3 regions of the Tessaracoccus sp. MC1627 genome follow, and region 3 is predicted to be linked to each of the others. Evidence: predicted binding sites of a transcription regulator. Region 3 holds the regulator's gene; each other region holds the start of a gene.

Region 1 (9,578 bases), on a different contig from region 3:
GTACTCCACCGTCAACCTGTTCGACCCCGCCCTGGACATCCCCTGGCCCATCCCAGAGCGGCGCGCCACCGTCTCCCCCGACGACGCCGCCAACCCGATGCTGGCCGACGCCGTGCCCTTCCGCGTGGCAGGCCGGAGGGAGCAGCCGGCCGTCGACGCGCAGCGGGGCGCTCGGGGGACGGATCCTGGGCCTGTGGGCGAGGGTGGGGGCGCGGTCGGGTCGTTCGGGTCTGGCGGTTCGTTTGGGTCGGGTGGGTCGGGTGGGTCGGGCGATGCGCAACGCGGCTTCGGGCGGTGGGCCGACGCTGCCCCCCGTCGGGAGGAGGCGGACTCCCCCGCTGCACCCACCTCGCCCCGCCGTCGGGCCTACAAGGTGCTGTTCGTGTGCACGGCCAACATCTGCCGCTCGGCGTACGCGGATGTCGCGGCCAACGCGGTGGCGCCGGCCGGGGTCCAGTTCTCGTCGGCGGGCACGCGGGCCCTCGTCGGGGAGGGCATCGACCCGCCCATGGCGCACGAGCTGAAGGTCGACGCGGAGCCGGGGGCGCACCGGGCGCGGCAGGTCACCCGAGACCTCGTGGAGGACGCCGACCTCATCCTCACCATGGCGGGCGAGCACCGTCGCTACCTGCTCGACGAGTGGCCGGCGGTGGGGCGGAAGACGTACGTGATCGGGCATGCCGCGCGGGTGCTGGCTGAGCTTCCTGAGGGTGTCACCCTGGAGGGTTTGGCCGGGCACCTGTGGAGGAACCGGACGGTGCAGGAGGGCGACGAGGTGCGCGACCCGTACCGTCGGGGGCAGGAGGCGGCGAGTGTCGCGGCTCGGGAGATCGACGGGCACTTGTCGGTGGTTGTGGGGGTGTTGGGGACTTTAGTGTCGCGGCGGTAGGCAGGGCGGTGCCTCGGCCGGTGGGACGCTTGCGTTTCATAGCTTCGAGGCCGCTGCGCGGCGCCTCAGCCAGCGGGGTGGGCCGGTTCCGCGGCTCAAACGTCACCTTTCCGCGTCCACAAACGATACCTCTCCGACACGGACGGCCCTGGCCACCTGAGAATCGGCACTTCCTCAGTAGCAACTGACCACCCTCTAACCGGACATTGTTGTCCGGTAGGCTGGGTGCGCGGCCCAGCGCCGACGAGCCAGAGTCCGGGTCGATGGCGATCCGGCAGAAGCGATGGAGGATCCGGCATGCAGATCAACGGCAAGGTGTTCGTCGTCACGGGAGGCGGACAGGGAATCGGGCGCCAGGTGGTACTCGGACTCCTGCGCAAGGGGGCCGAGGTGGCCGCGGTCGACCTCAACGCCGCCAAACTGGAGGAGACACGCGAGCTCGCTGGGCGAGAGGGGCACCGGTTGACGCTGCACGCGCTCAACGTCACCGACCGGGCCGCCGTCGCGGCGCTGCCCGGGGCCGTCATCCAGGCGCACGGGCAGGTGGACGGGCTGCTCAACGTTGCAGGGATCATCCAGCGGTTCGTGAAGGTGGTGGACCTCTCGTTCGAGGACATCGACCGTGTCCTCGACGTGAACTTCTGGGGTGTCGTCGCCATGACGAAGGCGTTCCTGCCCGAGCTACTCAAGCGCCCGAAGGCCGCCGTCGTCAACGTCTCCAGCATGGGCGGATTCATCCCCATCCCCGGACAGACCCTGTACGGGGCGAGCAAAGCGGCTGTGAAGATGTTCACCGAGGGGTTGCATGCGGAGTTGCGGGAGACGAATGTCGCGGTGACTGTGGTGTTCCCCGGCGCCGTGCGGACGGGAATCACGGCCAACAGCGGGGTGACGACGCCCGGCGGTGGCTCGGGTGGAACGGAGGGCCAGGGCCGGATGAAGCTCACCTCCCCCGAGGATGCGGCTCGGCTCATCATCCGGGGCATGGAGCGCGGGAGCTACCGTGTCGCGCTGGGACGGGACGCGCAGATGCTGGACCTGTTCACCCGGTTGGCGCCGGAGCGGGCGATGGCGCTGATCTCTGACCGGATGGGGTCGCTGCTGGACCGGTGAATCGGGATGCCTTGCGCCCTCGAAGTAGGGCCCGCGGACTCCTGAAACCTCGACTTCGATACTGCTGAAACTTCGACTTCGATGCAGCTGAAAACTTCGAGTGGTGGCGCGGAGCAGGGATTGTTCGGAGGCCGCCATTGATTCCCGGTGAGATTCCGGGGAGATGGACCGCATACAGCGCCATCTCCCCGGAATCGCACTCGGATGGTGACGTTGGGTCACCGACCCTGGGACAGCCGGGGCGGCTGCTTGGACTGACCAGGGGGCGGACTGGGCAGGGGCTAGGGTCGGGGCATGGTGTGGGTGGCTGCCGGGGTGGTCGCGGTGGTGGCCGCCGTCGTGATGGCGTTCGCGGTGCCGCGGGTGCGCGTCCTGGACGACGACGAGGCGCCGGACTTCGCCCTCCTGGTCACGCCGTCGAGCGTGGTGGGGGTGACGGTGGCTGCGTTCGTGGCGGCGATGGCGCTGTGGGTGCTGCCGACGGAGCTGTGGTGGCTGTGGGTGCCGTACCTCGGGATCGGCGCCCCCCTGGCCTACATCGACCTCCGGACCACGTTCCTGCCCCGGCAGCTGCATTACGTGGGTGTCGCGGCGATGATGCTCGGACTGGTCGCGCTCGCGGTGCTCGACATCTGGGCAGCGGTGGGCGCCGTCGTCGGGGCGCTGGCGGCGTTCGGGTTGCTGTATCTGGCGTGGCACCTCTCCCCCGGGCTGGGGTTCGGGGATGTGCGGTTGGCGCTGTTGATCGGGGCGGTAGCCGGGCAGGGCGGGGTGTCGATGTGGACGGCGTCGCTGTTCTTCGGCACCGTCCTGGGCGCCGTGCACGCCGTCGGGCATGCGGTGTGGGCGCGGCGGGACCCGGGGCGGCCCGGGTACTTCCCCTACGGGCCGGCGTTGTGGCTGGGCCCGATTGTCGCGGCGGTGTGGATGGGGTTGGTGTGAGTCGTCGCGGGCTGACCGGGGTTTGAGAGCTGGCCCCGCTCGCCCTATCGTCTATCAGTCCTTTGTGTGGTGGCGCCACTATTACGATGGCTCAGGGGCCTCCCTCAGATTCACAACCCATTGACAGGTGTGGCCATAGCCCTATCTTTGGCTCAACCTGCGCCCAGGGTGACAGCCGGAGGAACACCATGAATCAGGACGTTCTGATCGCAATTCTGGTCACTGCATTGGCTGGAGCCATCGGCGGCTTTCTGGCCCGAGTGGTACCCAATGGCGTGGGCAAGAAGCCACTCAAGGACGCACCCGCTGAGGCTGGGGCAGTTGTCTCAACTCTTGCGGGTGCCGCCGTTGCCGTCGCGGCTTTTCTCGCCACCGAGCCCATCTCCGCTGTCGCTGTATTCGCCACTGCCCCTCCCGTCGAGCCCACCACCGTCTGGATGTTCACCTGGGGCGATGTGGTGAATGCCTTCGTGGCCGGCTTGGCAGGCATCAAACTGCTGCTCACGTACCAGGACTCGAAGACACTCCGAACTGCGTTGGGAGTGGCCGCAGCCCGTCCTCCGAGCCCCGATTTGGCCGCCGCGGTCACCGCGACGCCGCGTGAAGTTCTGGCGACCGCTCGCGGCACCAGCCATAACTGACCGATTGTCAAGTGGGGGGAGAAGACAATGCCTGAGAAGGTGCGGATTGCGCTGGTCATGAACGGTGGGGTGAGTCTCGCGGTGTGGATGGGGGGCGTGACTCACGAGATCGACAGGCTGCGCAACGCCACGGTGAATGACCTGAGCCCCTGGGGTGTAATACTCGCTGCCGCCAAGAGGGAAGTGGAGGTTGACCTGATCGCCGGTAGCAGTGCAGGCGGACTGAATGGTGCCATGTTGGCTACTGCCATCGCACGAGGCGGAGAACTGCCGCCACTACTCGACATGTGGCGAGAGCAGGCACGGCTCCAACGAGGGAAGCTCCTTCGAAGCGATCCGGGAGAATCGCCGAACTCACTTCTCGACGGCGACTTCTTCAGTAAATCGCTCACCATCGTGATGAACGGGATCAGCGCTTCGCAGCCCGGAGGCGCGGACGTCACTCTCATGGTGACGGCTTCAGCGCTCCAGGGGTCGAGCAGGGCGGTGATCGATGCTTGCGGCGAGAAATTCGTTGCCTCCGACCATCGGCGGGTCTATCGATTCCGCAGGCGAAACGGCAAGAAAAAGTGGGATCAGATGCTTGGAGCCTTTACCCCATTGCCACTGGACGAGTTCACACCCCCACCAGAAGGTATCCATCCACTGATAGTGGCCGCACGGGCATCGGCCGGGTTCCCCGTCGCGTTCGAACCCGTCCAGGAGACCCCGGCCCTGCACGCGCTCAACGTTGTGGATTCAGAAGGCGAGCCGGCATGGCTGATGGATGGCGGTGTCCTGGACAACGCACCATTCGGCCCCGTGCTTGACGAACTCATCGAACGGCCCCGCGGAGACGCTGGTCCCCGATGGGTGGTCTACGTCGTCCCGCATACCGATTTCCCCGCCCTCCCTACACCTGCCGACCCGAACCCCCGGCCCCCAGCGTGGACCAATGTCTTGGGCGCGGTGCTCACGTTGAGCCGCGAATCCGACCTCCGTTCCGATGTGATGTCGGTCAGCGATCGACACCGGGCAGCGCACAGCACCGTCGCACGCCCCGAAGAGCTGCTCGGCGACGGAGTTCCGGGGGTGGACTGGGCCGACGCAGTTGCGCTGGCTACGGATCTGCTGCCCGTGTACCGTCGCACCACTGCGAAGGAGACTGCCATCGATGTCCTCGGCGCCGGGGCGGCCGGCAGCCCCGTAGCTGCTGTTTCCGTCGCCCCGGTCTCGATCGATGCGGTGCTGGCGCTCAACCCGTCCTGGATCGCCACGAGCTTGAGTCCAACACGACTCATCGGCGACAACTTACTGTGGCAGTGGGGCGTCGGCCGGGCCAAGCAGATGGCTACCTGGATCTCGCGGGCAGTTCGACAGCTCGATCTGGAACCGGCGGAAGCGGAGGTGGCGCTGGCGCAGATTGTCGCGCTGCAGGAGGATCTACTGGCGCTCCACGAGGGGTTCTCTGCGCTGCACTCGGAAGCATTCGCCGCGCCCGAGCCGATCGTGGGCAACCTCGTCGGGTTCAACGAGGCCGTTCAGGAGTCCCCGCTGCTGCCTGCACTCACCACCACGATGAACAGCCTCGTCAACGTGTGGGAGACGTCCGCCGGCCTCAACGGTGGGGAGGGCATGCAGCGGCTCCTCACCGTCGAAGTCTTGAGTCATGCGCTGTCCTGGGGGCAACCCATGACCCCGCCCTTCGATCTGGTGCTCCTGGGGCCCAAGACGCCCGACGGACCGTGGTTGAGCCCCTACGAGATGCGCCCCAGCCTCTCCAAGCTCGACGGGTGGCCCAACCCGAAGTTGTACGGCGACCGCTTCATGAACTTCGGGGCGTTCGGCCGGGACAGCTTCAAGGAGTGGGACTGGATGTGGGGTCGGCTCGACGGAGCCATCACGCTGGCGAAGGCGCTGCTGCCGGACTCCTTGTCGGACGAAGCGACGTCAGCACTGATCACTCCCTTGGTTGACGAGATTCTCAGCGCCTGCGAGATGGATCTGAGCGCGGTGTACGACCACTGTGTCGAGGTTCTGTCGATGAAGCCGTCAGCACTGATTGCGTCCTCCCGCGACTCGGAAGAGACAGATCTCGAGCTGTTGATCGACCGCGCGGCGAGGATGCTGACAGAACATCAGATCGTGACCAGTCTGACGCTGCGTCAACGCCTGGCCACGCGAGGTGCAGTCTGGTGGCTGTCCCGGAAGGCGAAGCGAGCCGCCCGCAAGCCCTGATTGCCCCGCAGGCATAGGTCCTTGCCAACGGCGTTTGCTGCTTCGACCGAGATCCTATTGCCGTACGACTGTTCGATTATCACGATTGGGTAACAGTGCCTCCCCGTGCTTGGATTGGTGCTTGTGTTCGATTAAAATGGGGGCATGCATCAACGGCGGCTCACCACGGATCAGGCGCTCGATGCGCTGGAGTCCACGCTGTCGCAGGTGGATCACGCCGAGCGCGCAGGGCTGGATGCCCCGGCGAGGCTGCGGTTGATGCAGCGTGCGCGGCGGCTGTCGGAGCGAGTGGGGACGCTGGCCCTCGTGCTGACCGACGAAGCCAACCGGGCGCAGGCGTCCATGCGGGCGGCCGGCACGCCGTTGACGTCGTTTCTGGCGGTGTCGGAGCAGCGTGACACGAAAGAAGCCGCAGCGCAGGTCTTCCAGGCGCGGGATGTCGCGGCCCACTCCCATGTGAAGCAGGCGGCGCTCGACGGCGAGGTGTCTCCGGCGCATGCCGTGGCCATCTCGAAGGGCATGGCAGAGCTTCCGGCCTCGCTGACCGCGGAGCAGCTGGAGCGAGCGCAGGAGGCGTTCCTCGGACGGGCAGGCACCACCACACCGCGGGAGTTGTCGAAGCTGGCGCCGCTGGTCCTGGCCGAGGTTGCGCCGGAACAGGTGCCCACCCGGGAACAGCTGGTCGCGGATATGGAGGCCCAGGCCCGGCGGGCGAAGGCGAAGCGCTCATTCTCCTACGGGGATGACGGCGACGGCTCGGTGTGGTTCAGGGGGTCGCTGCCCGCGGTGGACGCGGCACCGTTGATCGCCACCGTCGAGGCCTACGTCCAGGCGGATCGACGAGCGGCGCGAGATCGGCTCACCGGTGTCCGTTCGCTGCGCCCCGGGCCGCAGCTACTGCGCGATCACGCGGCCGCAGACCAGGGCCGCACGCCGGAGCAGCGCCGCGCCGATGCTTTCACCACCCTGGTGGGCGAGCACCGCGGGGCCCCGACTGTCGCGGGAGACCGGCCCCGGATCGTGGTCACCATCCAGGAATCCGACCTCCGCGGGCGCGCCGAAGCCGTCGGCGTGCTGGCCTCGGGCACGAAGGTCTCCGCCGGGGAGCTGCGTCGCCTGTGCTGCGACGCAGACCTCACGCCCGTGGTGCTCGGCGGCGGGTCTGAGGTGCTGGACCTCGGCCTCACTGAGCGCCTCGTCAGCCGCGGCCTCCGCAAAGCGCTGACCATCCGCGACGGTGGCTGTATCTTCCCCAACTGCACGGCTCCGGACACCGCCTGCGAAGCCCATCACGTGATCCCCTGGTACCTCGGCGGGCCAACCTCGATGGGAAACCTGGTCCTCCTCTGCGCGCACCACCATGCCGTCGTGGAGCCACAACGCTTCAACGACGCGGCGGACCAATGGACCATCACGTTCGATCCGGTCACCCGCAACCCGATGATCTCGCCGACGAAACGAATGCGGCTGTATCTGCACGGTCGTGATCGACGGCCGGGCGAGGTCCACCGTCGGCCTTAGGACCCGGCCGCCCGGGTCTGAACGCGCGCGACACGACCCTTCGAGACAGCCGACGGTCGCTCCGCGACGCCGGCCTCCTCAGGGAGCGGGTGCAGGGCCGACCTTCGCGACGCCGGCCTCCTCAGGGAGCGGTGCAGGGCCGACCTTCGCGACGCCGGCCTCCTCAGAGGGCAGGCAGGAACCCGCCGGCACTTCGCCTGCGAGGCTGCGTTACGACCCTTCGAGACAGGGCCACGCCGCTCCGCGGGTGGGCCCCTCCTCAGGGAGCGGGAATGGGCCCCCGCGGTGCCTCAGCAACACCACCGGCGGCTGGGCCCGGGTGTTCATCCCAGGGGGTCTTGAAGGTCACGTTTCACAGGCTTCGAGGCCGCTGCGCGGCACCTCAGCCAGCGGTAGGGGGCCTTGCGCTGTACCTCAACCAGCGGTGATGGGCTGGTCCGGAAGGTCACGTTTCATAGGCTTCGAGGCCGCTGCGCGGCACCTCAGCCAGCGGTAGGGGGCCTTGCGCTGTACCTCAACCAGCGGTGATGGGCTGGTCCGGAAGGTCACGTTTCATAGGCTTCGAGGCCGCTGCGCGGCACCTCAGCCAGCGGGAATGGGCAGCTCGGCCTGCGGGAGAGGGGCCCTGCGCCGTACCTCAGCCAGCGGAAAAGGGCAGCTCCGCCGGCGGGAAAGGTCTCGTCAGCGGTTGGTGGCTTCCACCCAACGGTCGAGGGTGGAGGCCGCGGCGCCGGAGTCGACGGCGTCCTGGGCCGCCTTGAGAGGCTCGCGCATCTGGTCCACCAGCGGCAGCACCGTCGAGATCCCCCGATACGCCAACAAGGCCGCGGCCGCGTTCAACACCACGATGTCGCGCACCGGGCCCGGCTTGCCGGCCAGCATGTCCCTGGCCACCTGCGCGTTGTGCGGCGCGTCACCGCCGTGAAGGTCGTGCGGTGCCGCCGGCTCCAGGCCGAGGTCCTCCGGGTTCAGCACCGTGCGGTGCACGCGACCCTCAGAGATCATCCACACGTCAGACTCCGACGTCGTGGTCAACTCGTCCAATCCGTCGAACCCGCGGAACACCATGCCCCGCGTGCCGCGTTCGGCGAGCACCCGCGCGATCACCGGGGCCACGTCGTCGTTGGCCACACCCAACGCCATCGCCCGCGGCCGGGCCGGGTTGGCCAGCGGGCCGAGGAAGTTGAAGGTGGTCTGGATCCCCAGCGCCTTGCGTACCCCGGCTACGTTCTTCATCGCCGGGTGGTACAGCTGCGCGAAGAGGAACACGATGCCCACCTCGTCGAGGATCCCCGCCTGGCGCGCGGGCTCGACGTCGATCCGCACCCCCAGCGCCTCCAGCGTGTCAGCGGTGCCCGCCATCGACGATGCCGCCCGCGACCCGTGCTTGACCACCTTCGCACCCGCACCAGCAGCGACGATGGCGGCCATCGTCGAGATGTTGACGGTGTTGGCGCGGTCGCCGCCCGTGCCCACGACGTCCACCGCGTCAGGATCCAGCGCGATGGGCAGCGCGTTGGCGAGCATCGCGTCCGCCAGCCCCGCGATCTCGTCCTCGGACTCGCCCTTCGCACGCAGCGCCGTCAGCAGAGCAGCGATCTGCACCTCGGAGGCGCGCCCCGCAAGGATCTCGTTGAGCGCCCACGTCGCGGCGGTGGACTCAAGGCCCTCGCTGCGCACCAGGCCGGTCAGGATGTCGGGCCAGGTGTAGCCCGACATCAGCCGACCTGCGCCAACCGGGCACGGATCAGGTTGGCCGCCTGGACAGGCATGGTGACCGGGTCGATCGGGAAGGGGGCCACGGCCTCAGCACGCGCCCAGGACGCCAGCCACGCGTCCGCCTCACGCGAGACGAGCAGCATCACCGGAGGACAGTCGGCGTACTCCTCCTTCACCTGGTGCGCCAGCCCGAACCCGCCCGAGGGCTGGGCGTTGCCGTCGAAGATCATCACCGCGTAGTCCGTGCCGGCGTCCAGCGTGCGCAGCAGCGCGCCCTGGGTGGCGACCTCGAAGATCTCGATCGGCGGCAGATCGCGGGCGACGCTGCTGCCCAGGGTCAGCCGGACCTGTTCGCGCACCGTTCGGTCGTCGGAGAACACCAGCACCTTCGCGGTGGCTTCGCTCATCTTGGGTCTTCCTTCGCGTTGTCGCCGACAACCGTCGGCCGAGGATCCTTCTGGGGGTCATCGTAGCCAAGACCCGGCTGCCTGGTGCGCTGGGCCTCCTCCCGGTCCAGGGCCCTGTCCACCCGCTTG
Region 2 (9,578 bases), on a different contig from region 3:
GGTGGTCCAGCCGGCCTCGCGGGCGAGGGCCACAGTCCGGTCCGCCAGCGCCACCAGGAGCTCACCGAAGTGGCCGGGCTGATAGCGGGAGGCGGGCGCGATGACAAGGAGTTTCATCTCCCCCATGCTGCTGGGGGACCGTTGCGAATGTGTATCAGGCATGGATCAGGTGTGGATCAGTTCGCTCATCCCTTCGGCGGGTGAGGGTGGCCCGCCGCACGGCGTGCGGGCCGAACCGCAGCACCGCCTTGTCGATGGCCTGCTCCGCCTCCGTCCATCCGCGGGCCGGCTCGTCCAGCGCGGGCTGCTCGTAGGTGCCGGCCTTCGGCACCAGCTTCTCCATCCGCACCCCCACCCTGCGGATCCGGGCGCGCTGCAGGTTGAGCTTGGTGAACAGCCGCATCGCCTCGGCGTAGATGTCGTTGGTGCGGTCCGTGGGGGCGGAGATCGTGCCGGTGCGCGTGATGGTGGTGAAGTCCGCGAACCGCACCGACAGCGTCACCGTGCGCCCCACCATGGACTGCGCCCGCATCCGCGACGCGGTGCGGTCCGCCATCCGCAGGATCTCCGTGGCCACCACGCCCGCGTCGTCGGTGTCCTGCGGGAACGTCTCCTGCGAGCCGACGCTGTGCTCGGCGGGCTCTCGGGCCAGGACGGAGCGGTCGTCGCGGCCCCAGGCAAGGTCCAGCAGGAGCGCGCCCTGCCCGTCGCCGAGCGCCCGCTGCAGGGTGGAACGGGGGGTGTTGGCGATGTCGCGGACGGTGCTGAGGCCCAGCCGGTGCAGCCGCGCCGCCGTCGCCTCCCCCACCCCCCAGATGGCCTCCACCGGCAGCGGGTGCAGGAATGCGATCACCTCCTCGGGGCGGACCCGCACCAGGCCGTCCGGCTTGGCGGCCTTCGACGCCAGCTTGGCGATGAACTTGCTGGGGCCGATGCCCATGGAGCAGGGCACCCCCTGCTCGTCCATCACCTGGGCGCGGAGCGTCTCCCCGATGGCAACCGGGTCCCCGCCGAGGCGGCGCAGCGCCGTGGTGAGGTCGATGAACGCCTCGTCGATGGAGGCCATCTCCACCCGGTCCGTCACCGTGTCGAAGATCTCGCGGATGCCGTCGGAGACCGCCGTGTAGTGGTCGAAGTCCGGGTGGATCACGGCCACCTGCGGGCACAGGCGCCTGGCCCGGCTCGACGGCATGCCCGCGCCGATCCCGAACCGGCGCGCCGGGTAGTTGGCCGAGAGCACCACCCCGCGGGTGGAGCCGCCGACGAACATCGGCACCTCCCGCAGCTCCGGGTGCCGGGCCATCTCCACCGACGCGTAGAAGGCGTCCATGTCCACATGCGCGATGACTGGCATCTCATCTCCCTGAGCTTCCCGGGCTGGAGTGCCACAGCTTGCGTGGCGCCTCGGCGGCGCCGGTGCCCGCCGGCTTGATGTCCGCGTAGGGCGACTGCGTGAACCCGCTGGCGTGCACCAGCACCCGGCGGCGCCCCATGCCGCCCGCGCGGGTGTGTTCCTGCGGGTCCGGGGGCGGCTCCTCGTCGACGCCCGGTGCGGGCTGCGCGGCCGGGGCGTGCCGCTCGGCCGGCGCGGGGTGCCACTGGCCCACCAGGGAGTAGCCCACGGGCACCTCGTCGATGATGGCCACCACCGCCGCGACAGCCTCGGCCTCCGTGGCCCCCTCGGCCAGCGCCGCCCGCCACGCCTCGTCGAGCCGGCCCAGGTCCCAGCAGCCGGTGGCGCGGATGGAGACCCCCCGCGGGCCGGTGCGGCGGACCTTGCCGCGCACCAGCACCATCCAGGAGGCGAACACCGTGGCCGCGTACGGGCCCTGCGCGTCCTCGAAGAAGGTGGCGTCCACCGGGCCGGTGGAGTCGTCCAGGGTGAGGAAGATCACGCGCCGCCCGGAGCGCACCGGGGGCGTCTGGGTGGCCACCTTCACGCCCGCGACGAGGATCTCGGCCTGGTTGCGCTGCTGCAGCAGGGTGCGCGAGCTGGTGGCGCCGAGCGCCCGCAGCAGCGGCAGGTAGCGCTCCATGATGTGGTGGCTGACGTCCAGGCCGAGGATCTCCAGCTCCGCCTTCAGCCGCTGCTCGTCGTCCATCTCCGGCAGGCCGGTGACGGGCACGTCCGCCGTCGGCTCCGTCTCGGCGACGCCGAAGTCCAGCGCACCCTGCACCGCCTGCGGCGGGTGGCCCGCCCGCTGCCGCTGCGCCCAGGCGAGTTCCCCGGGGTCCGTCCCCGCGACACTCCTGCGCCGCCCCTTCGCCCGCGACACCACCCGCTCGTCCGCCCGCCGCTGCCGGTGCAGGTCCGCCAGCGCCAGCAGCAGGTCCCGGCGGGTGATCTGGCCGCGCCGCTGCACCGGGGCGTGGCGGCCGATGCGGTAGAGGGCGTCGAAGGCCCCTGCCAGGATGAGCCGTTCGACGACGGGCTCGGCCACCCGGGCCCGCCCCCAGAAGTCCGTGAGCGAGGCGTAGGGCTGCCCGGCGACGATGCGCTCCATCTCCGCCTCGGCGATGCCCTTGACGTCTGCCAGCGAGAGCCGGATGCCCCAGCCGTCGACCTGCGGCAGCCCGTCCGTGGTGGGCGGGGCGCCGATGGCGAGGTGCTCCGGCAGCGCCATCGGCTCCTCCGCGGCCTCGCCGTCGGCCAGCGCCTCGGCGCGGTACTGGGCGGTGCTGCGGTTGACGTCCAGGCCCAGCACCGCGATGTTCATGCGGCGGGCCTCCTCCAGCAGCAGCCGCTTGGGGTACATGCCCGGATCATGCGTGAGGATGCCGGCGAGGAAGTGCGCCGGGTAGTAGCGCTTCAGCCACGCCGACTGGTAGGTGGGCAGCGCGAACGCGGCGGCGTGCGCCTTGCAGAACCCGAAGGAGGCGAACGAGACGAGGATCTCCCAGATCTGTTCGACGATGTGCTCGTCGTAGCCGCGGGCGCGGGCCTTGGGCCAGAACCACTCCTTGACCTGCGCCTGGCCCTCCTTGTCTCCGAGCGCCCGGCGCACCTCGTCGCCCTGGGCCAGGGTGCAGCCGGTGGCCACCGAGATGATCTGGATGATCTGCTCGTGGAACACCACCACGCCCTGGGTCTGCTCGAGGGCCGGGATGAGGCTGGGGTGCAGGTATTCGGGCTGCGCCCAGCCCTGCCGCGCCTCCAGGAACGGGGTGATCATGTCCGACTTCACCGGGCCGGGACGGAAGAGGGAGATGTCGACGATGAGGTCGTGGAAGGTCTCGGGGCCGAACTTGCCCACCAGCTCCCGCTGGCCGGGCGACTCGATCTGGAAGCAGCCGAGCGTGGCGCGGTGGGCGATCATGTCGTAGACGGCCGGGTCGTCGAAGGGGTCCAGGTCGTCGATGAGCGGCGGGGGCCCGGCGGGCGAGGTGCGCGCGATCTCCGTCAGCGCGTGCGACATGGCCGACTGCATCCGGATGCCGAGGACATCCAGCTTGAGCAGGCCCAGGTCCTCCACGTCGTCCTTGTCGAACTGGCTCATGGGGTAGCCGCCGAAGCTGGCCTCCAGCGGGGTGCGCTGCCCGAGCGACGAGTCGCTGAGGATCACGCCGCAGGGGTGCAGGGCGATGTGCCGGGGCAGGCCGTCGAGCGATTCGACCAGCGAGAACAGCACATCGAGGCGCTCCTCCCCCAGGCCTGCGGCGCGCAGCTCGGGCAGGTCCCGCAGGGCGGCGCGGGCGTCTCGGGCGCGGATGTGCGGGAAGGCCTTGGCCATGGCGTCCACCTCCACGGGCGGCAGGCTGAGCGCGGCGCCCACATCGCGGACGGCGTGGCGGACCCGGTAGGTCTCGATCATGGCCACGCAGGCCACCCGCTGGCCGCCGAACGTGGCCAGGATCGTGTCGTAGACCTCGGTGCGGCGGGCTGATTCCACGTCCAGGTCGATGTCCGGCAGCGCCACCCGCAGCGGGGAGAGGAACCGCTCCATGATCAGGCCGTGCCGGATGGGGTCCACCCCGGAGATCCCGAGCGCGTAGTTGACCAGGCTGCCGGCGCCCGAGCCGCGGGCCGCGCAGCGGATGCCGAGCTCCCGGATGAGGCCCACCACGTCTGCCACGGTGAGGAAGTAGGACTCGAACCCGAGCCTGCCGATCACGGACAGCTCGTCGTCGAGGCGGCCGGTCACCTCGGTGGTGAGGGTGGCGTAGCGCTGCGCCAGGCCCGCCTCGCAGCGCGCGCGCAGCACCCCGGGCGCCTCGACCAGCGTGGTGCCGAGGGTCTCGAACTCGGGCAGCCGGATCTCCCCCAGCCCGACGTCGCCGACGGGGTCCAGCCGGCAGCGCTCGGCCAGGTGCCGGGTGGCGCGCAGCAACGCCGTCCCGTCCGGCTCCCCCGCCAGGCGGGCCGCCTCCTCCGCCGCGGCCGCCATCGCCTCCCCAGGCTTCAGGTAGCCCTCGGCGTTGCGCCTGTCGATGGTGCGCACGTCCAGCGGGGCCAGCCGGCGGGCGGCGTCCAGCACGTCCGCGGTGGCGGCCTGCTCCCGCCGCGCCATCCGCGCCGCGTTGGTGAGGACGACGGGGACCGCGAGCCGGCGCGCCAACCGGATCATGCCGGCAGCCTGGTGCGCCGACGCGGCCCCGCGCCCGCCCGTCTGATGGTTGGTGGCGGCCAGGACCAGCCCGTGCCCCAGCTCGGAGCGCCACCGGGTGGCGGCGTCCTCCGCGAGGTCCGGGCGGCCGGCGGCCAGCGCCTCGCCCACCTCCGAGTCCGCGCCGAGCAGCACCACCGCGTCGCGCCCCGCGCAGTGCCGCGCGATCATCTCCAGGGTGACCGCCGGGTCCCCCCGCTCGCCGGTGAGCTGGGCGGCGGTGATGAGCTCGCACAGCGTGCCCCACCCGGCCCGGGAGGTGGCCAGCACCACGAGCCGCGGGAGCCGCTCGTCGCGCAGTTGCCCGCCGCGGGCGGCCGTGGGGCGCCTGGTGGGGCGCCAGCCGTCCGGCCGAACCGCCAGGTCAACCCCGACGATGGGCGCGATCCCCGCCTTGAGGCAGGCCTTCGCGAACCGCACGGCGCCGTAGAGGCCGCCGCGGTCCGTGAGTGCGAGCGCGTCCATGCCGTGGCGCACCGCCTCGGCCACCAGCTCGCCGGGGTGGGAGGCGCCGTACTGGAAGGAGTAGCCCGAGGCCACGCGCAGGTGCACGAAGCTGTCCATCACGACGCCTTCGCGGCCGCCTGCTGCCGTCCCGCCTGCTGATGGCCCGCCTGCTGACGACCCGCCTGCTCCCGGCCTGCCTGCTGATGGCCTGCCTGCTGCCGTCCCGCCTGCTCCCGGCGGCCCAGCCAGCGCGCCGTCTCGGCGAGGTACTGCTGCGAGTCGCGGACCAGGTCCGCGGCGTCACGCTCGGTGACCAGCGTCCTGGCGCCCGCCTGCACGGCACGCGCCTTGGGCGCCACCGCGGCGAAGAACCCGGCCCACTCCCCGAACTCCGGCGCAACCCGGTAGAGCAGCGACCACACGTCCTGGCGGGGCCGCGTGCCCACGGGGGCTGCCGAGATGGCGGCGATGGCCACCTGCTCCGCCGAACGGTAGGCGGCCAGGTAGCGCTCCGTCGGCAGGTCCGCGTGTTCGGCCTCGGCGGCGAGACGCCGGGCCTGGCTGAAATCGATCATCAGTCGAGCACCGCCTGCAGCACCCAGTTGTCGGCATCGACGGTGCGCGCCAGCTCGTAGACGCCCCGATGGCTCCCGTTTCCGGCCTCCACCCGCCACACCTCCCGCTCGCTGAGCAGGTCGCCGCGGGCTGGCGGGACTTCGGCTCTGGGGGGCTCCTCCCCGTCCCGGGTGGGGGCGGGGGCGGGGGCGACCTCCTCCCCGCGGGCGGCGCGCACCTGCCGGCCCGACCACCACGGGGTGGCCTGGCTCCAGCGGCCCTGGACCTCCTTGACCAGCAGCAGCCGGTCACGCCAGATGAACTGCCGCGGCTCGTCGCGGAACAGCACGTGGATGGGTTCCTGATATGTGCGCATGGGTGCCTCCCGGGGATCGTCTGATGGACTGTGCGATTCGACCCGGGAGCCCCGGCCCGACGCAGGGGTCGAGGCTGCGCCGGGCCGGAGCGGCCCATACCGCGGCGCCGTGCCCAACCAGAGCTTCCCCGAACTAATCGAACAGGCGTGCGGTAGTTCCTACTATATGCCCCCCCTCCGACAGAACGTCAAGCCCTATCCTGGGCCGCATGCTCACGATCCGAGGCGGCACGCTGGCCGGCATGGCCTGCGCCGCACGGCTGGCAAAACTGGGCCATCCGGTGCGCCTGGACCTGGCCGGCGGACCGCTCGGGGGGCGCTGGGCGGCGGAGCGCGGGCAGCTGCCCCCCGTCGTCACCCTGCCCGCCACCTGGCGCGACCTGTTCAAGAAATCCGGCCGCCCGCTCGAGGCCGAGCTGGCACGGGCCGGCCTGGCGATGGTGGAGGCGCCACCCGCCGTGCACCGCTTCGACGACGGCGCCGAACTGGCGCTGCCCACCGAGCGCGGGCGGCAGTTCGCGGTGCTGAGCGGGCGGTACGGGCAACCCGTCGCGGAGCGGTGGCGCGACCTCCTCGACTCCCTCGACGGGGCCTGGCTGGCCGCGCGGCGGTTCGGTGTGGAGCGGCCGGACGCGCCCCGGACCGCGGAGGACCGGCGGGCGCTGCTGCTGGACCGCCCGCTCGCCGATGTCGCGGACCGGGCGGGGCATCCGCACCTGGCGCGGATCGTGCTGGACCTGGCGCCGGTGGCCGGCACGCGGTCGCGGCGGGCGCCCGGGCTGCTGGCCACCCGGCTGGTGGTGGAGCGCACGTTCGGGCGGTGGCAGGTGGTCGACGACGCCGGTCGCGCGCAGCCGGGCGGGTGCCTGATCGAGCTGCTCGAGGGCCGCCTGGCCACGCGCCGGGTGGAGATCGTCGACGGGGTGGCCGGTGACGGGGTGGCCGGTGACGGGGTGGCCGTGGACCGCGTGGTCGGTGAGCCCGCCGTCGACTGCCTCCCCCGTCGGCCCCGGTGGGGGCGGGCAGCGCTGGCCCCCGCCGTCGGGCAGGCGGAGGTGGATGTCGCGGGCAAGGGGGCAGCCGAGACGGTGGACCACACCGGGCAGGCGCCGGTGCTGCGCTGGCGGATTCCCGGGCGCGAGCTGACGTGGGACTTCGGCCGGGCGTTGCCTGATGTCGAGTGGGGGGTGGAGCCGCGGTCGGCACGGGCGGTGCTGCGGCGGGCGCCGGTGGCATCGGGGAGGCCGGCCGCGTCGTCGTGCTCACCCGCCGGCCCGGAGCCCTGGGCGGAGCTGGCCAGCGCCGCACTGGCCGTCTACGAGGTGCATGAGCGCCTCACCGGCGAGGACGCGCGCCCGACGAACAGGGCGCGGCGGTAGCTCAGCCCGCGCGTCGACCGATCCGGCGGTCGTCGTTGACGTAGGCGTAGTAGATGCCGATCAGCACGCCGCCGCCGATGAAGTTGCCCAGCAGGGCTATCGCCACGTTGCCCATGGCGGGCAGCACGTCGATCCCCTGGGTGAAGCCCACGATGGTGAACAGGACGGTGTTGGCCACCGAGTGCTCGAGCCCCAGGAACGCGAAGATGAACACCGACATCACCATGGTCAGCGCCATGGTGATGGAATCCTTGAGGAAACCGTTGTAGACCAGCAGCATCGCCACGTTGATCATGAGGTTGCAGAGGATGGCGCGGACGAACAGGTCGCCCATCCCCGACGCGGTGGTCATGTAGCCCAGCTTGACCTCCACCGCTCCCAGCATCTTCTCCCCGACGTGCCCGGCGGTCAGCGTGGAGAACCGAGCCATGGTGGCCAGCAGCAACCCGCCGATCGCGTTGCCCAGGAAGCACAGCACCAGCAGCATGAGCCCGCGCAGCTGCCCCAGGCGTCGGTGGTAGACGGCGATGGAGGTGACCATCATGTTGGAGGTGAGGAGTTCGGACTTGGTGTAGTAGATGAACACCAGCGCCCAGCCGAACACGAAGGCGCCGACGGCCTTGCCGAGCCCGTAGCCGCCCTCGCCGAGGGACTCGATGGAGTCGAAGACGGACAGCACCGTGAAGTAGGCCAGGTAGAACAGGCCGATGAGGATGCCCGCCATGGCGGCCCGCTGGAGGTACTGCAGCGTGATCCGGCTGGACATTTCCGCCTTGGTGTCGGCGGCCTCCAACACGGCGTCGATGAAGAAGAGGCCGGGGAACAGGCGTTGGCGAGAAGGGTCCACGCGACAAGTTTGACATGACTAACTTCTGGGGAATAGAGCAGCCCCGACATTGGTTTCGGGCGCATTTGCGTGCACAATTCCGGGACCTACTGGGCTGGGCGGGCGGGGAGGCGCCGGCGTTACTTCTTGCCGCCTGCGCTACTTCTTGCCGCCTGCCCTCCTGCGCTCGGGACCGGACGGCGCCTGCGCTCCTTCTCGCCGCCTGCCCTCTAGCGCTGGCGGCGAGACGCAAGGCAGGCGTGTAGGAGGCGCCAGCGCTAGATCGCAGGCGTCTGGACCTACCGCAGGCGTCTGGACCTATCGCTGGCGTCGAGCGGGATCGCTGGCGTCTGGACCTACCGCAGGCGTCTGGACCTACCGCTGGCGTCGAGCGGGATCGCCTGTCGTCGGCATGCACGGTGGGCACCCGGGGAGCGCCCAGCGTCGGCACACCTCCCACACCACGAACGCCGGTGAACCCCGGCCCATGAACCGAGTAGGCTTGACTGTCTGTCTCAACCGGAGGATGCAAAGAAGTTGACTACATCGCGCGCGGGACTCGAACAAGAGATCGCCCTGGAACAGGGTCATGTCGACAAGGTCTACGCCAACCTGTCCACCGCCACTGCCAGCGCCAAGTCGATGGCCCAGGCGGGACGGGAGATCTTCCTCACCGACCGCACCAACTTCCTCCGCGAGGAGGACGGCACCGCCCTGTTCGAGCGCGACGCGTTCGCCTACCAGGCCGCCCGCCGACTCGCCATCCTGGACGCCGAGCACGACGGCCTGGTCTTCGGCCGCATCGACCTCACCACGGAGGAGACCCGCTACATCGGCCGCATCGGGGTGCGCGACGAGGAGTACGAGCCGCTGGTGATCGACTGGCGCGCCCCCGCCGCCGAACCGTTCTACCGCGCCACGCAGGCCGAACCGATGGACGTGATCCGCCGTCGCGTCCTCCGCTGCCGCGACGACCGGGTGATCGGGCTCGAGGACGACCTCCTCGACGGCTCCGCCGAGTCCGAGCTGCCCATCTTCGGCGAGGGCGCCCTCATGGCCGCGCTCAGCCGGGCCCGCGGGCGCACCATGCGAGACATCGTCGCCACCATCCAGGCCGAGCAGGACGAGGCCATCCGCGCCCCCTACCAGGGCGTCACCGTGATCGCGGGCGGACCCGGCACCGGCAAGACGGTGGTGGCGCTGCACCGCGCCGCCTATCTGCTCTACACCAACCGTGCCCGCCTGGAGAAGGGCGGCGTGCTGGTGGTGGGCCCGTCGAACGTGTTCATGAACTACATCGAGCGGGTGCTGCCCAGCCTCGGCGAGGACACCGTGACGCTGAAGGCCATCGGCGGGATCGCGGGCGACGTGCTGGGCCTGACCAGCGAGCG
Region 3 (9,578 bases):
GAGATCGGCGCCTCCCAGGTGCCCGAGCTCCTGGTGCTGAACAAGGCCGACGCGGCAGACGAGGCCGCCATCATGGCTCTGCGGGCCAACCATCCGGACGCGGTGGTGGTCTCCGCCCGCACGGGCCTGGGCGTTGAGCCGCTGCGCGCGGAGCTGGACGCACGGCTGCCGCGTCCCGAGGTGCAGCTCACGGTGATGGTGCCCTATGAGCGGGGAGACCTGGTGGACAAGGTCCACAAGACCGCCGTGATCGACTCCCTGGAGCACACCGCTGAGGGCACCCTCATCACGGCACGCGTCCGCCCGGACCTGGCCGACGAGCTGGTGGCCTTCGTCCGTGACTGATCACGGCCTCATCCTGGCCGCGGCCGTCGGGGAGATCCACGGCGAGGCCCGCCCGGGCCAGCAGGCGATGGCGGACGCGGTGGCAGACACGCTGGAGGGCCGGGTCCACCTGCTGGTGCAGGCGGGCACGGGCACCGGAAAGTCGCTCGGCTACCTCGCTCCGGCGCTCGCCCGCTGCGTGGACACCGACGAGCGCATCATCGTCGCCACCGCCACCCTCGCGCTCCAGGCGCAGCTGGCCAGCAAGGACATCCCCACCGCTCTCGACGCCGTCGAGGAGGTGACGGGAACCCGGCCCAAGGCCGCCATCCTCAAGGGGCGCACCAACTACGCCTGCCTGTACCGGGCGCGGGCAGGCGGCTCGGCCGAACAGGACTCGCTGCTGGGCAGCTCCGCACTGGCCGAGGCTGCGGGCAAGGCCGACGACGTCTCCAGGCTTGGCGCCGAGGTGCTGGCGCTGAGGGAATGGGTGGAGGAGGAGGCTGAGCGGAAGGGCCTGGCGGATCGTGACGACGCGCCGTCGCACACCGCCAAGGGCTGGGCGCAGATCTCGATCCCCACTCGTGAGTGCCTAGGGGTGGCTCTGTGCCCCTTCGGCTCGGAGTGTTTCGTGGAGGCCTCCCGCGAGGAGGCCCGCAGCGCGCAGTTGGTGGTCACCAACCACGCGCTGCTGGCCATCAACGCGATGCACGGGGGCACCGCGCTGCCGGAACACTCCGCTGTGATCATCGACGAGGCCCACGAGCTGGTCAGTCGGATCACCACCGCCGCCACAGACGAACTGACCCCTAGCGTCGTGGAGCGCACCGCCCGCCGCGCCCTCCCGTGGCTCGACGACGACCTCGGGGTGGACTTCCTGGACCAGGCGGACGTGCTGCGCGAGGCCCTGGCCGAGTCCGATCTGACGCGCATCCTGTCGGCCTCCGCGCCGCTGCCGTTCGCCGCCGCGCAGCTGCGCGACGTCACCCGCAAGGTGGTCAGTGCGCTCGGGAAGGTCACCGACGACGCCGAACGCACCCAGGCATCGTCTGCCGTGAAGGAGATCTTCGACGTGGCGGAGCGGATCGCCAAGGTCAGCGAGGAGGACGTCGTCTGGGTGACGGAGTCCGACATCCTCGGCCGCGCCGCCTACGTGGCGCCGTTGAATGTCGCGGGGCTGCTGCGGAGCCAGGTTTTCGGGGAGACCACGGCCGTGCTCACCTCAGCCACCCTCGAGCTCGGGGGCTCCTTCGAGGCGGCGGCCAGCTCCGTCGGGCTCAACTACAACGACAGGCTCACCGGCGAAGCCGAGCCCGCAGACAACTTCGCGTGGCGCGGGGTGGACGTCGGGTCGCCGTTCGACTACGCCCGCCAGGGGATCCTTTACGTGGCCAAGCGGCTTCCCCCGCCGGGCAGAGACGGGATGAGCCCTGAGACGCTCGCCGAGATCGCGCAGCTGATGTGGGCGGCCGAGGGGCGCACCTTGGGGCTGTTCTCCTCGCGCCGCGCAGCCGAGCAGGCCGCGGAGTACTGCCGCCGGGAGCTTCCGGACCTGCCGCTGCTGTGTCAGGGGGATGCGCAGCTCTCCGAGCTGACCCGCACCTTCATCGAGGACCCGAAGACCTCCCTGTTCGGCACCATGTCGCTCTGGCAGGGCGTGGATGTGCCGGGGGAGACCTGCCAGCTGGTCATCATCGACAAGATCCCGTTCCCGCGCCCAGACGATCCGCTGATGCAGGCACGGAAGAAGGCCGTCGACGATGCCGGGGGCAACGGATTCATGAGGGTGGCAGCCACCCACGCGGCGCTGCTGCTCGCGCAGGGGTCCGGCCGGCTCATCCGCCGCCTGGAGGACAGGGGCGTGGTGGCCGTACTCGATCCGCGCCTCGTCACGAAGCGCTACGGCGAGTACCTCAAGTCCTCGCTGCCTGGGTTCTGGATGACCACCGACGGCGACATCGCGGTCCGCGCGCTGCGGCGCCTCCGCGGCTCGGAGTAGCCGCTGAAGCAGGCCCTCAGAGCTTGCGCATCACCGCGACCACCTTGCCCATGATGAGGGCGTGGGTGCCGTCGATGGGGGAGTAGTCCGGGTTGTGCGGCAGCAGCCACACCTGGCCGTCCTTGCGCTTGAAGGTCTTGACGGTGGCCTCGTCGTCCAGCAGGGCCGCGACGATGTCTCCGTTGTTGGCGTCCGACTGCTGCCGCACCACCACCCAGTCGCCGTCGCAGATGGCGGCGTCGATCATGGACTCCCCGCGCACCTCCAGGAGGAACACCTGGCCTTCGCCGACCAGCTGCCGGGGGAGAGCGAACACGTCCTCCACCTGTTGCTGGGCCAGGATGGGCCCGCCGGCGGCGATGCGGCCGATGAGGGGAACCGCGACGGACTTCGGGACGTCGTCGTAGGACTGCGCCGGGTCCAGCTGATGCTGCTCGCCGGGCATCGTGACCACGACGGCGCGGGGACGGTTGGGATCCCGGCGGAGGAAGCCCTTCTCCTCCAGCACACGGAGCTGGTAGGTCACGCTCGAGGTGGAGGCCAGCCCTGCGCGGGCGGCCACCTCGCGGATGCTCGGCGGATAGCCCAGCTCCTCGATGGACTGCTTGACGACCTGCAGGATGGCCACCTGGCGCTTCGTCAGCCCGTGGACATCCTCCGGCCCGTCCGGGAAGGAGGCGATGTTGCCGAGCTCGGCCTCGATGGATGCGTTGGTGGGGCGGCCTCGTCGTGGGCGCTTCGTCTCTTCAGCCATGCCGGCAGCCTACCGCTCGCGAGAACGTGTGTTCGAAATGTCGACGCGTGTCGCGAAGGGACCCGGAAAAAAGTGTCAGTGGGCTCGTGTGGACTGCATCTATCGCTCCCGCGACACGCCGGATAGAACGAGTGTTTCATTCCGGCGGTGGAGGCGCTAAGGTTTATTTCGAACAGGCGTTCTAGGTCAGGAAAGAGGTTGTCATGACCGCAGCACAAGCAGTCAGCTTCAAGGTCGTTCATGCCGGCGCGCGTCGCGTGGTCACCGTGTCCCCGGCCGGCCGGCCAGAGCTCGCGGGACCCCTGGCCCGCCCGGCGAGGCCCGCCGCGCCTGGCCGCGTGGGCACTGTCTCCTCGTGCCAGGTGGCCCGCCCGGCCACGGCCTCGCCGTTGCTGGCGTTGAAGGTGGCGTTCGTCGGTATCCTGGCCGCCGTCGGGCTCACCCTGTCTGCCGCCCAGTTCGTGGGCATGGCCCAGGTGGATCCGGCGACGGACTACGTCGCGGGGGATCCGGCCTGGGCGCATGTGACGGCCTCCCGATAGGTGCGAAGTCGTCGGCGTTTCGCCCTTGCCCTCCGGCGGACCCCGATCTAGGCTGTCCCTACATCTAGTAGTTACAGCGGTGTCTTTCCCCTATAAGTTGTGGTTCCGGCTGCAGCATGGCAAGGTAGGGCCTCCGCTGTCCACCAGGGAAGGCCCGCCTGTCATGCACTGCCCGTTCTGCCGCAACACAGACACCAAGGTGTCTGATTCGCGCGCAACCGAGGACGGGTCAGCCATCCGACGGAGGCGGGTCTGCCCCGTCTGTGAGCGCAAGTTCACCACAGTCGAGCAGTTGGTGCTCACCGTCGTCAAGCGCTCCGGTGTGGTCGAGTCCTTCAACCGGGACAAGGTCATCATGGGGGTCTCCAAGGCGTGCAAAGGCAGGCCGGTGACGGCCGCGCAGCTGGCGGCTCTGGCCCAACGAGTCGAGGAGTCGCTGCGCGCGTCCGGCCAGGCCGAGATCCCGGCCGAGCAGATCGGCGTGGCCATCCTCGGCCCGCTCGAGGAGCTGGACTCCGTCGCCTACCTCCGGTTCGCCAGCGTCTACAAGAACTATGACTCCGTGGACGATTTCCAACGCGAGATCGATCTGCTGCGCCTGAGCGCGGCCGAGAAGGATCTGAGCCGCGCCGCCGCGGTGGTCGGGCCCGTCTCGGCACAGCAGCCACTCATCAGCTAACACACATCTTCCAGCGCTACACATCAGGAAACCGAGGGGAATGACTATGACCGCGACAGCCGCACGCGCCACGCGTACCAAGGACGCAGCGCCGCGCAAGGGACTCACCATCGAGCGGGTCTTCACCAAGAAGGGAGTCCATCCCTACGACGAGGTCGAGTGGGACCGCCGTGACGTGGTGCAGACCAACTGGCGGACCGGGGAGAACATCTTCGAGCAGCGCGCGGTGGAGTTCCCGTCCTCCTGGAGCGTCAACGCCTCCACCATCGTCACCACCAAGTACTTCCGTGGCGCGCTGGGCACCCCTCAGCGTGAGGAGAGCCTGCGCACGCTGATCGACAGGGTGGTCACGTCCTATGCCAAGGCGGGTCAGGACTTCGGCTACTTCGCCACGGAGGAGGACGCCGAGATCTTCGGCCACGAGCTCACCTGGATGCTGCTCAACCAGTACTTCTCCTTCAACTCACCCGTCTGGTTCAACGTCGGCACCCCCTCGCCGCAGCAGGTCAGCGCGTGCTTCATCCTCAGCGTCGATGACTCGATGGACTCCATCCTCAACTGGTACAAGGAGGAGGGCTTCATCTTCAAGGGCGGCTCCGGCGCCGGGCTCAACCTGTCGCGCATCCGCTCCTCGAAGGAGCTGCTGAGCTCCGGAGGCACAGCCTCCGGCCCGGTGTCGTTCATGCGCGGCGCGGACGCCTCGGCGGGCACCATCAAGTCTGGAGGTGCCACCCGGCGCGCCGCCAAGATGGTGGTCCTGGACGTGGACCACCCGGACATCGTCGAGTTCGTCGAGACGAAGGCGCGCGAGGAGGACAAGATCCGTGCCCTGCGCGACGCCGGGTTCGATATGGATCTGGGTGGCAAGGACATCACCTCCGTGCAGTACCAGAACGCCAACAACTCGGTGCGGGTCACCGACGAGTTCATGACGGCAGTGGTTGAGGGTGGCCCCTTCGGGCTGCGTTCGCGTACCGACGGCTCCGTCCTCGAAGAGGTGGACGCCAAGGAGCTCTTCCGCAAGATCTCCACCGCTGCGTGGGAGTGCGCCGACCCCGGCATCCAGTACCACGATCACATCAACGACTGGCACACCAACCCGGTCACCGGCCCCATCACGGCCTCCAACCCGTGCTCGGAGTACATGAGCCTGGACAACTCGTCGTGCAACCTCGCCTCGCTGAACCTGCTGAAGTTCCTCAAGCCGGATGGCACGTTCGACGCGGAGTTGTTCGTCAAGGCCGTCGAGCTCATCATCACGGCGATGGACATCTCCATCTGTTTCGCGGACTTCCCCACCGAATCCATCGGGGAGACCACCCGCAACTTCCGCCAGCTGGGCATCGGCTACGCCAACCTCGGGGCGCTGCTGATGGCCATGGGCAAGGGATACGACACCGACGGCGGGCGCTCCACCGCGGCGGCCATCACGTCTGTCATGACGGGGGCCTCCTACCGACGCTCGGCTGAGCTCGCCGCCATCGTCGGCCCCTACAACGGGTACGCCGTCAACGCCGAGGCGCACCAGCGCGTGATGCGCAAGCACCAGGCCGCCAACGACGACCTGCGGGTGCTCATCGACGACAGGCACCTGTACTCCGTCGCCGCACGCGAATGGGACCGGGTGGTCACCCTCGGTGCCAAGAACGGCTTCCGCAACGCGCAGGCCTCGGTGCTGGCCCCCACCGGGACCATCGGCTTCATGATGGACTGCGACACCACCGGCGTCGAGCCGGACTTCTCCCTGGTCAAGTTCAAGAAGCTCGTCGGTGGCGGCTCCATGCAGATCGTCAACCAGACCATCCCGCGCGCCCTCAAGCGCCTCGGCTACAGCACCGAGGAGATCGACGGCATCGTCGAGTTCATCGGCTCCAGCGGCCACGTCATCGGCGCCCCCGGTCTGGCCGCCGAGCACTACGAGGTCTTCGACACCGCCATGGGCGCACGCTCCATCAAGCCGATGGGCCACGTCCGGATGATGGCGGCAGTCCAGCCGTTCCTCTCCGGCGCGATCTCCAAGACCGTCAACCTGCCGGAGACGGCCACGGTCGAGGAGATCGAGGACGTCTACCTGCAGGGCTGGAAGCTGGGCCTCAAGGCGCTGGCGGTCTACCGCGACAACTGCAAGGTCGGCCAACCCCTCTCCGAGGGCAACGGGGAGACCAAGGAGGAGAAGAAGGCCGAGCCCGAGGTTCGGATCGAGTACCGGCCGAAGCGCCAGCGCCTCCCGAAGTCCCGGGCGTCGCGCACCACGAGCTTCTCCGTCAGCGGGGCCGAGGGCTACATGACCTCCAGCGCCTACGAGAACGGCCGCATCGGCGAGGTCTTCCTCAAGCTCGGCAAGCAGGGCTCCACCCTGGCCGGCGTCATGGACGCGTTCTCCATCGCGGTCTCGATCGGTCTGCAGTACGGGGTGCCCTTGGAGAGCTTCGTGCAGAAGTTCACCAACCTCAAGTTCGAGCCCGCCGGCATGACCGATGACCCGGACATCCGGATCGCCCAGTCGTTCATGGACTACATCTTCCGACGCCTCGCCCTGGACTACCTGAGCTTCGACGACCGCGCCGAGCTGGGCATCTACACCGCCTCGGAGCGCGCGCGCTACGTCGAGACCGGGTCCTACCTCTCCGAGGAGGACGAGGCGGCCATGTCCGAGGCGGACTCCCTGCGCAACGATGCAGGCGATGACTTCCAGGTCGACGGGGCTCGTCAGCCCTCACTGATCGACGCGCCGTCGACGGCCGGTTTCACCACGGCCCACACGACGGCGGAGCTCATGGAGTCGCTGACCGGCCGTGAGGTCGACGCCCCCTTGTGCATGACGTGCGGCACGAAGATGCGGCCCAGCGGTTCCTGCTACGTCTGCGAGGGCTGCGGCTCCACCAGCGGCTGCAGCTGATCTGAGTCTGCGAGGGGCGGTCCGGCGATGAGCCGGGCCGCCCCTTTCAGGATCCGAGGCCTTGGCCCTCTCTGATGGGGATATCGTTCAGCCAGCGCCCACCGAGGGCGCCCAGGGAGAGGAACGCCACTGTGAGAAGTCTGAATCTGTCGGGTCACGTGCGCAGGCTTTCCGCGGCGGTCGCGGTGCTGATGGTCGGCGGCTTCCTCGCGGCGCCCGTCGCGCAGGCGGCACCCTCCCCCAACCCCGATGTGGTGGGCAAGACGTTCGCGATCGCCACCGACACCACCTTCGCGCCGTTCGAGTTCCGCGACACCAGCGGCGAGCTGACCGGCATCGACATGGACCTGATCCGCGAGGTGGCCGAGCGCGGTGGCTTCACCGTAGACATCAAGTCGGTGGGCTTTGACGCCGCCCTGCAGTCGTTGCAGTCCGGGCAGGTCGCCGGGGTCATTGCGGGCATGTCGATCACCGACGAGCGCAGACAGACGTTCGACTTCTCCGATCCGTACTTCGAGTCCGGCATCCAGATGGCGGTCAAGCAGGACTCCACCATTGCGTCCTACGAGGACCTCCGCGATCAGACTGTCGTCGCCAAGACCGGCTCGGAGGGCCTGAGGTTCGCCCAGTCCATCGCGGGTGAGTACGGGTTCACGGTCAAGGCGCTTCCTCAGGCAGACACCATGTACTCCGAGGTCAATGCCGGCACGGCAGCGGCGGTTTTCGATGACTACCCGGTTCTGGCCTACGGAATCAAGCAGGGCAACGGACTCAAGACCGTCACCGCCAAGGAGCCCGGAGGGTCCTACGGATTCGCGGTGAGCAAGGGTCAGAACGGGGCCCTGCTCGCCGAGTTCAACGCGCAGCTGGCTGCGATGAAAGAGGACGGCACCTACCAGCAGATCCTCGACGAGTACCTGGACGACGGCGGGGGCGGTGCCGGTGGCGAGCCCGCCTCCGGGATCGATCCGCTTGTCGCCGGCAAGACCTACGCGATCGCCACGGACACCACGTTCGCGCCCTTCGAGTTCAGAGACGCCAGCGGTGAGCTGACCGGTATCGACATCGATCTTCTCTACGCCATCGCCGAGCGCAAGGGGTTCGAGGTCGACGTGAAGTCGGTGGGGTTCGACGCGGCCCTCCAGGCCCTGCAGTCCAACCAGGTGGCGGGTGTCATCGCCGGCATGTCGATCACCGACGAGCGCAGGGAGATCTTCGACTTCTCCGATCCGTACTTCGATTCGGGCATCCAGATGGCGGTGAAGGGGGACTCTGCGATCGCAACGTACGAGGACCTCGAGGGTGAGACGGTCGTCGCCAAGACGGGCTCGGAGGGGTTGGCCTTCGCCGAATCGATCAAGGACCAGTACGGCTTCACAGTCAAGGCGCTGCCCCAGGCAGACACCATGTACTCCGAGGTCAACGCCGGCACCGCGGCCGCCGTCTTCGATGACTACCCGGTATTGGCCTACGGCATCAAGCAGGGCAACGGGCTCAAGGCCGTGACGCCCAAGGAGCCCGGAGGCCAGTACGGGTTCGCCGTGAACAAGGGGATGAACCCCGAACTGCTCGCCGCGTTCAACGCCGGCCTCGCCGAGATGAAGGCCGACGGCTCCTACCAGGCCGTGCTCGACACCTACCTCCAGGCGCCGACGGAGACTGGTCGCCTGGGCTTCATCGACCTTCTCGTCACCAGCCTGCCCGCCCTGAGCAAGGGCATGCTGATGACCATCGCGGCCACCGCATTGTCCCTGCTGTTCGCGCTGATTCTCGGTCTGGTGCTCGGGTTCTTCAAGGTCGGCGGAAACGCGGTGCTCAACGCCATCGCGAGCGTCTACGTCGACATCTTCCGCGGGACGCCGCTGCTGGTTCAGGCGTTCTTCATCTACTTCGGGCTGCCGACGCTGACCGGGGTGAAACTCGACGTCCTTGTGGCCGGCATCCTGACGCTGGCCCTCAACGCGGGCGCGTACATGACAGAGATCGTCCGCGGCGGCATCCAGTCGGTGGATCCCGGCCAGCTCGAGGCGGCCCGTTCACTCGGCCTTCCGTGGATGACGTCCATGAAGAAGGTGGTGGTTCCCCAGGCGGTGAAGATCATGACGCCGTCGTTCATCAATCAGTTCGTCATCACGCTGAAGGACACGTCGCTGCTGGCGGTCCTTGGCCTGGCCGAGCTGACCTATCAGGGTCAGCAGATCATCGCCAACAACTTCCGATCCGCGGAGATCTGGCTGATCGTGGGTGCGCTGTATCTCATCGTCATCAAGGCCCTGACCATGCTGTCCAACGCCGTCGACCGGAGGTTCAACAAGTGACCACGCAGACCAGTCCACTGCTCGAGGTCAAGGACCTTCGCAAGTCCTTCGGCACGCTTGAGG

What was found. The regulator LexA, encoded in region 3, represses DNA repair genes until DNA is damaged. The targets are predictions, from matches to a motif close to TCGAACANNTGTTCGA.
Positions count from the first base shown of each region.
Region 1: H5399_RS08060 (HNH endonuclease signature motif containing protein) is a predicted target of LexA. The motif match lies at 5,863-5,878, and genes of this name have one in related genera.
Region 2: H5399_RS08380 (DUF6504 family protein) is a predicted target of LexA. The motif match lies at 6,120-6,135, and genes of this name have one in related genera.

Region 1 covers NZ_JACJGA010000003.1:17,834-27,411, reverse strand. Annotated here, with positions in the region: gene H5399_RS08085 (dTDP-4-dehydrorhamnose 3,5-epimerase family protein) at 1-889, shown strand, start outside; gene H5399_RS08080 (SDR family oxidoreductase) at 1,187-2,002, shown strand; gene H5399_RS08075 (A24 family peptidase) at 2,297-2,944, shown strand; gene H5399_RS08070 (hypothetical protein) at 3,133-3,585, shown strand; gene H5399_RS08065 (DUF3376 domain-containing protein) at 3,613-5,802, shown strand; gene H5399_RS08060 (HNH endonuclease signature motif containing protein) at 5,947-7,323, shown strand; gene trpD (anthranilate phosphoribosyltransferase) at 8,005-9,042, opposite strand; gene H5399_RS08050 (response regulator) at 9,042-9,449, opposite strand; gene H5399_RS08045 (cytochrome c oxidase assembly protein) at 9,446-9,578, opposite strand, start outside.
Region 2 covers NZ_JACJGA010000003.1:98,088-107,665, reverse strand. Annotated here, with positions in the region: gene H5399_RS08400 (gamma-glutamyl-gamma-aminobutyrate hydrolase family protein) at 1-117, opposite strand, end outside; gene dinB (DNA polymerase IV) at 155-1,354, opposite strand; gene H5399_RS08390 (DNA polymerase III subunit alpha) at 1,356-5,168, opposite strand; gene H5399_RS08385 (SAV_6107 family HEPN domain-containing protein) at 5,168-5,626, opposite strand; gene H5399_RS08380 (DUF6504 family protein) at 5,626-5,982, opposite strand; gene H5399_RS08375 (hypothetical protein) at 6,192-7,361, shown strand; gene H5399_RS08370 (formate/nitrite transporter family protein) at 7,363-8,208, opposite strand; gene H5399_RS08365 (UvrD-helicase domain-containing protein) at 8,725-9,578, shown strand, end outside.
Region 3 covers NZ_JACJGA010000008.1:132,422-141,999, reverse strand. Annotated here, with positions in the region: gene hflX (GTPase HflX) at 1-345, shown strand, start outside; gene H5399_RS15540 (ATP-dependent DNA helicase) at 413-2,323, shown strand; gene lexA (transcriptional repressor LexA) at 2,340-3,077, opposite strand; gene H5399_RS15530 (hypothetical protein) at 3,281-3,619, shown strand; gene nrdR (transcriptional regulator NrdR) at 3,783-4,298, shown strand; gene H5399_RS15520 (vitamin B12-dependent ribonucleotide reductase) at 4,339-7,197, shown strand; gene H5399_RS15515 (amino acid ABC transporter substrate-binding protein/permease) at 7,329-9,515, shown strand; gene H5399_RS15510 (amino acid ABC transporter ATP-binding protein) at 9,533-9,578, shown strand, end outside.